DNA from 2 places in the Xanthomonas sp. CFBP 8443 genome. Region 2 is predicted to be linked to the other one. Evidence: predicted binding sites of a transcription regulator. Region 2 holds the regulator's gene; the other holds the start of a gene.

Region 1 (3,399 bases), 1.0 Mb from region 2:
GTTGCGCGACCTGTCGATCATCGCCACCCCGCCGCCGAACCGGCTGGCGGTGCAGACCTTCGTCACCGCCTGGGACAACGCGCTGCTGCGCGAAGCGTTCCAGCGCGAGCTGGCGCGCGGCGGCCAGCTGTACTTCCTGCACAACGACGTGGAAAGCATCGGCCGCATGCAGCGCGAGCTCAGCGAGCTGGTGCCGGAAGCGCGCATCGGCATCGCCCACGGGCAGATGCCCGAGCGCGACCTGGAACGGGTGATGCTGGATTTCCAGAAGCAGCGCTTCAACGTGCTGCTGTCGACCACGATCATCGAATCGGGCATCGACATCCCCAACGCCAACACCATCGTCATCAACCGCGCCGACCGTTTCGGCCTGGCCCAGCTGCACCAGCTGCGCGGCCGCGTCGGCCGCTCGCACCACCGCGCCTACGCCTACCTGCTGGTGCCGGACCGGCGCAGCATCACCAGCGATGCGCAGAAGCGGCTGGACGCGATCGCCTCGATGGACGAGCTCGGCGCCGGCTTCACCCTGGCCACCCACGACCTGGAGATCCGCGGCGCCGGCGAGCTGCTCGGCGAGGACCAGAGCGGGCAGATGGCCGAGGTCGGTTTCAGCCTGTACACCGAACTGCTGGAACGCGCGGTGCGCAGCATCCGCCAGGGCAAGCTGCCGGACCTAGACGCCGGCGAGGGAGCGCGCGGCGCCGAAGTGGAACTGCACGTGCCGGCGCTGATCCCGGACGACTACCTGCCCGACGTGCATACCCGCCTGACGTTGTACAAGCGCATCTCCAGCGCGCGCGGCGCCGAGGAACTGCGCGAGCTGCAGGTGGAGATGATCGACCGCTTCGGCCTGCTGCCGGATCCGGTGAAGCATCTGTTCGCGATCGCCGAGCTCAAACTGCAGGCCAACACGCTCGGCATCCGCAAGCTGGAACTGGGCGAGAACGGCGGCCGCATCGTGTTCGAGGCCAAGCCCGACGTCGATCCGATGACCATCATCCAGATGATCCAGAAGCAGCCCAAGCTGTACGCGATGGACGGCCCGGACAAACTGAAGGTGAAGCTGCCGCTGCCCGAAGCGGCGGACCGTTTCAACGCCGCCCGCGGCCTGTTGGCGGCGCTGGCGCCGCGCTGACGGCGCCTGGGCGCCAGAAACACGCCACCAATCGCGTCGCGCCAGCGCACGCTCCCGACGACGGCCGGTCTTACCGGCCGTTTTCTTTGTGGCGATGCAGCAGCGCCCGAGGTGATCGCAAACTTCGCCGCCTTCCTCCCTTCTCCCACCGGGAGAAGGTGGCGCGAAGCGCCGGATGAGGGTACGGCGCACGCGCCGTCTTCATCGAAGAAGGCTGCTGCTGCGTCCGCGTCCTCCACAGCCGTGCAGAAGCAGATCGCTAGCGGTCGTACCTCACCCCAACCCCTCTCCCCGCAGGGAGAGGGGCTCGACTCCGGCGGGCTCGACGCTGCGCCGGCTGCATTCGCCATCGCAGTGGCGCCGCTGGACGACGGCTTCGCGCTCGACGATCCGCAGATCGCGGTGCTCACCGAGCGCCAGCTGTTCCCCGAGCGCGCCGGCCAGCCGCCGCCTGGCACGGCGCATGCATTCATTCCTGGCAAGCGGTGAAGCGTTTCCCTTGGAACTGGAATGGGCTGCCGGCTCGGCGCCTGAACCGCTCATCCTTGTCAAGGATTTGCGAGACAAATATGCCATTGGGCCTAAATATTCCGAAAACGCGCCGATATCTGCTTACAGCAAGCCCGAACCGACTTGTTCGCCCCGTGCCGCGGCCCGGTTCCGCCGTTCCCAATGTTCGTATCGGAGACATGCCATGCGCTCGACCCTCCCGGAATTCCCGCCCCTGCCGCTGCAACTGAGCGTGGAAGGCGACATGACCATCCGCCGTGCCGGCGAACTGAAGCCGTTGCTGCTGCCGGCGCTGGAGCATCCCGGCGGCCTGCAGCTGCAATTGCAGGCGGTCACCGAGATCGACGCCACCGGCGTGCAGCTGTTGCTGGCCACCCAGGCCGCGTTGCGCGCGCTGGGCCGGCCGTTCCGGCTCGACGGCTGCAGCGCGCCGGTCGACGACGCGCTCGACCTGCTCGGCCTGCGCGACACGCTCGCGCCCGGCACCAACGACATCTTGCATTGATCGGCGCCACCCCATGAATCTCGCTCAACTGCTGCAGACCTTCATCGCCGAGAGCCGCGACCTGCTCGAGGACATGGAACGCAACCTGCTGGAAGCCGAACGCGGCGAAGCCGGCCCCGACGCGGTCAACGCCATCTTCCGCGCCGCGCATACCATCAAGGGCTCCGGCGGGCTGTTCGACCTGGCGCAACTGGTCGGCTTCACCCACGTCGTGGAAAGCGTGCTCGACCTGGTACGCGAGAACGCGGTGGCGCTGGACACCGAGCTGATCCAGCTGATGCTGGCCTGCTGCGACCACATCCGCGCGCTGGTGGAAGCGGCGGCCGGCGCCGACGCCGACGAAGCCGTGCTCGCCGCCGACGGCGCGCCGCTGCTGGCGCGCCTGCACACCTACCTGCAGCCGAGTGCCGCGCCGGCAGCCGCCACGGCCGCAGCCGCGACCGCGGCGCAGACCGGCTACTGGCGGATCTCGCTGCAGCTGTTCAGCGATGCGCTGCGCTTCGGCAACTCGCCGCTGCACCTGATCCGCTGCCTGCGCAGCCTGGGCACTCTGGAAGCGGTACGCACCCGCCACGAGCGCGTGCCGGCGCTGCCGGAGCTTGACCCGGAAGCGTGCTACCTGGGCTTCGACATCCTGCTGCGCTCCGATGCGCAGCAGGCCGCGATCGAGGACATCTTCGAATTCGTCCGCGACGACTGCGACCTGCAGGTGGTCGCGGTGGACCCGCACGGCGACGCCGCCAACCTGGAGCTGCCGTTGCTGGTCGCCGAGGCCGGCAGCCAGGCGCACGCCGACGACTTCGCCGGTTTCGACAGCCCCGCACCGGCCGCCGCGCCCGCGTCCGCATCCGTGGCGCCGCCCAAAGCCACCGCCACCGCTGCCGCCGCGGCACCCGCCGCCGCGCGCGCGCAGGACGGCGGCTCGATCCGTGTCGATGCCGACAAGCTCGACCGCATGATCGACCTGGTCGGCGAACTCATCATCGCCGTCGCCAGCACCGGCGCCAACGCGCAGCGCACCGGCGACGCGCAACTGCTCGAATCCACCTCGATCCTGGCCGGGCTGGTCGAGGACGTGCGCGAGAGCGCGCTGCAGCTGCGCATGGTCAAGATCGGCGGCACCTTCAGCCGCTTCCACCGCGTGGTCCACGACGTGGCGCGCGAACTGGGCAAGGACATCGTGCTGGTGGTCAACGGCGAGGACACCGAGCTGGACAAGTCGGTGGTGGAAAAGATCGCCGATCCATTG
Region 2 (3,399 bases):
ACGCCGCCCTGCAGCAGCTGCTGGAGCGCCTGCGCGACTACAAACTGGTGCTGATCGACACCGCCGGCATGGGCCAGCGCGACCGCGCGCTGGTCGCGCAGCTGCACTGGCTGCGCGCCTCGCGAGTGGTCCGGTCCTTGCTAGTACTCCCTGCCAACGCGCATTTCTCCGACCTGGACGAGGTGGTGCGCCGGTTCGCCGGCGCCGATCCGCAGGGGGTGATCTTGACCAAGCTGGATGAAACCGGGCGTTTTGGCAGTGCTCTGTCGGTGGTCGCAGACCACCGGCTTCCCATCACCTGGGTGACCGATGGTCAGCGCGTGCCGGACGACCTGCACCGCGCCAACGCCGCCAGCCTGGTATTGCGCCTTGAAGATTTGCGGCGCGCTGCCGATAAGCCCTGTACTCCGGAGCAGAACCATGCCGTCGCGTGATTACGCCAATCTGACCAATGCCTTCCCCCTGTCGGCCACCCGCAGCGAACCGCTCGGCCCGGTGCGTACCATCGCCGTGACCGGCGGCAAGGGCGGCGTCGGCAAGACCAACATCTCGGTCAACCTGTCGATGGCGCTGGCCGACATGGGCAAGCGCACCCTGCTGCTGGACGCCGACCTGGGCCTGGCTAACGTCGACGTGGTGCTCGGGCTGACCCCCAAGTTCACCCTTGGCGACCTGGTAGCCGGCCGCTGCACGCTGGAAGAGGTGATCATCGACATGCCCAACGGCCTGATGGTGGTGCCCGCCGCCTCCGGCCGCCGGCACATGGCCGAGCTGCCGCCGGCCCAGCACGTCGGCCTGGTCAACGTGTTCTCCGAGCTGCAGCGCGAGCTGGACGTGATGGTCATCGACACCGCCGCCGGCATCACCGACAGCGTGCTGACCTTCTGCCAGGCCGCGCAGGACGCGGTGGTGGTGGTCTGCGACGAGCCGGCCTCGATCACCGACGCCTACGCGCTGATCAAGGTGCTGTCGCGCGAACGCGGCGTGGACCGGGTGCAGATCGTCGCCAACATGGTCCGCGACCTCAACGAAGGCCGCCTGCTGTACGACAAGCTGAGCCGGGTCTGCGAGAAGTTCCTCGGCGACGTGTCGCTGAACTACCTGGGCTGCGTGCCGCAGGACGACTGGCTGCGCCTGGCGGTGCAGCGCCAGCAGCCGGTGGTCAAGGCCTACCCGTCCAGCCCGTCGGCGCAGGCGATCGCCGAGATCGCCCGGCGCACCGCGCGCTGGCAGGCGCCGACCGCACCGCGCGGCAACGTCGAGTTCTTCGTCGAACGGATCATCCAGCGGGGGGTCGCCGCATGAACGTCGCCGCCCAATACCGCGCCGTGCAGCGCAACAGCTCCAACGACTACATCGCCCAGCACTCGGACCTGGTGCGGCGCATCGCCCACCACCTGGCCGCGCGGCTGCCGGCCAGCGTCGAGATCGACGACCTGATCCAGGCCGGCATGATCGGCCTGATCGAGGCCTCGCGCAGCTACGACGCCGACCAGGGCGCCTCGTTCGAGACCTACGCCTCGATCCGCATCCGCGGCTCGATGATCGACGAGATCCGCCGCGGCGACTGGGTGCCGCGCTCGGTGCACCGCCGCGCCCGCGACGCCGCCTCGGCGATCCGCAAGATCGAGCAGAGCACCGGCCGCGCCGCCGCCGCCAACGAAGTGGCCGCGGCGATGGACATGCCGCTTCCCGAATACCTGCGCTTGATGGAAGATGCCGCGCGCGGCCAGGTGCTGAGCCTGGAATCGCGGGTCGAGGACCACGGCGAGCTGGACACCATCGCCAAGGGCGGGCCCAATCCGCAGCAGATGCTGGAACGCAGCGAATTCGGCCGCGAGCTGGGCAAGGCGATCGCGCAGTTGCCCGAACGCGAGCAGCTGGTGCTGTCGCTGTACTACGAACAGGAATTGAACCTGAAGGAAATCGGCGCGGTGCTCGGTGTCAGCGAGTCGCGCGTCTGCCAGATCCACGGCCAGGCCACGGTACGGTTGCGCGGGCGCTTGAAAGCGTTCGAAGCGGCCGACGCCGGCCTGGAAGACGAAGAATAAGACCCAAGGAGTTAGCGGTGAACAAGAACATGCGGATTTTGATCGTGGACGATTTCTCGACGATGCGGCGCATCGTCAAGAACCTGCTCGGCGATCTCGGCTTCACCAACACTGCAGAGGCCGAAGACGGCAACAGTGCATTGGCTGCACTGCGCTCGGCACCGTTCGAGTTCGTGGTCACCGACTGGAACATGCCCGGCATGACCGGCATCGACCTGCTGCGCAACATCCGCGCCGACGACAAGCTCAAGCACCTGCCGGTGCTGATGGTGACCGCCGAGGCCAAGCGCGAGCAGATCATCGAGGCGGCGCAGTGCGGCGTGAACGGCTACATCATCAAGCCGTTCACCGCGCAGACCCTGCAGGAAAAGCTGGGCAAGATCTTCGAGCGCCTGGGAGCGACCGCCTGATGGAAGCCACCGCCGAACGCAGCGCCCTGATCGAACGCCTGCAAGGTGCGCTGGACGCACTGGAAAAAGGCGACGAAGCCGGCTGGCGCAAGGAAATCGACACGCTCGCCGCCTGGCGCACGCGGCCGATGATGCAGGGCCTGAGCCGGCTGGCGCGCGACCTGGGCCAGGCGCTCGGCGAACTGCCGACCGTGCCCACCGAGGCCGGCGAGCTGGACGATGCCTGCTCGCGCCTGGACCACGTGGTGGCGATGACCGAAGAGGCCAGCCACCGCACCCTGGACCTGGCCGAGGAATGCCGCGCGCTGGCCGAACAGCTGCGCGCCGGCGGGCTGACCGGCGACCAGGGCGAGATCCTCGACAAGATCCGCCACAACCTCACCGAGATGGCCCTGGCGCAGAGCTTTCAGGACCTGACCGGGCAGATCATCCGCCGCGTCGCGACCATCGTGCGCCGCGTCCACGAAGGCTTCGGCGCGCTCGGCCTGCCGCCGAAGGAAGACAAGAAACCCGACGGCAGCCTGGCCGGCCCCGCACTGGCCGGACTGGACCGTCACGGCGTGTCGCAGAACGACGCCGACGACCTGCTGTCCGGACTGGGATTGTAATTTTATGAGCGCCGTACCCGACGACATCGCTGCCGACTTCATCATCGAAGCCCAGGAAATCCTGGACCGGCTCGGCGAGCAGCTGGTGTCGCTGGAGCAGGCGCCCGAGGACAGCGACCAGCTCAACGCGGTGTTCCGCGGCTTCCACACGCTCAAGGGCGGCGCCGGCTTCCTGGCGATCAACGCCATGGTCGAGCTGTGCCACGCCGCCGAGGACACCCTGGGCCAGGCCCGCGCCGGCCAGGCCACGTTGCAGGCGCGGCACTTCGACGCCGCGCAGCAGTCGCTGGACTACCTGCAATCGATGCTCGACGCGTTCGGCAGCGGCAA

The links. Region 2 encodes FliA, which starts transcription of late flagellar genes. Its sites were predicted from a motif close to TAAAGTTTNNCNNNCNNNGGCCGATAA; they were not measured.
Region 1: a site for FliA is predicted at 1,717-1,743, ahead of NUG20_RS14460 (STAS domain-containing protein). Genes of this name have one in related genera too.

The regions. Positions count from the first base shown of each region.
Region 1 covers NZ_CP102592.1:3,452,230-3,455,628, forward strand. The annotation lists gene mfd (transcription-repair coupling factor) at 1-1,135, shown strand, start outside; gene NUG20_RS14455 (hypothetical protein) at 1,247-1,624, shown strand; gene NUG20_RS14460 (STAS domain-containing protein) at 1,830-2,150, shown strand; gene NUG20_RS14465 (chemotaxis protein CheA) at 2,164-3,399, shown strand, end outside.
Region 2 covers NZ_CP102592.1:2,447,097-2,450,495, reverse strand. The annotation lists gene flhF (flagellar biosynthesis GTPase FlhF) at 1-434, shown strand, start outside; gene NUG20_RS10420 (MinD/ParA family ATP-binding protein) at 421-1,305, shown strand; gene NUG20_RS10415 (RNA polymerase sigma factor FliA) at 1,302-2,051, shown strand; gene cheY (chemotaxis response regulator CheY) at 2,069-2,461, shown strand; gene NUG20_RS10405 (protein phosphatase CheZ) at 2,461-3,069, shown strand; gene NUG20_RS10400 (chemotaxis protein CheA) at 3,074-3,399, shown strand, end outside.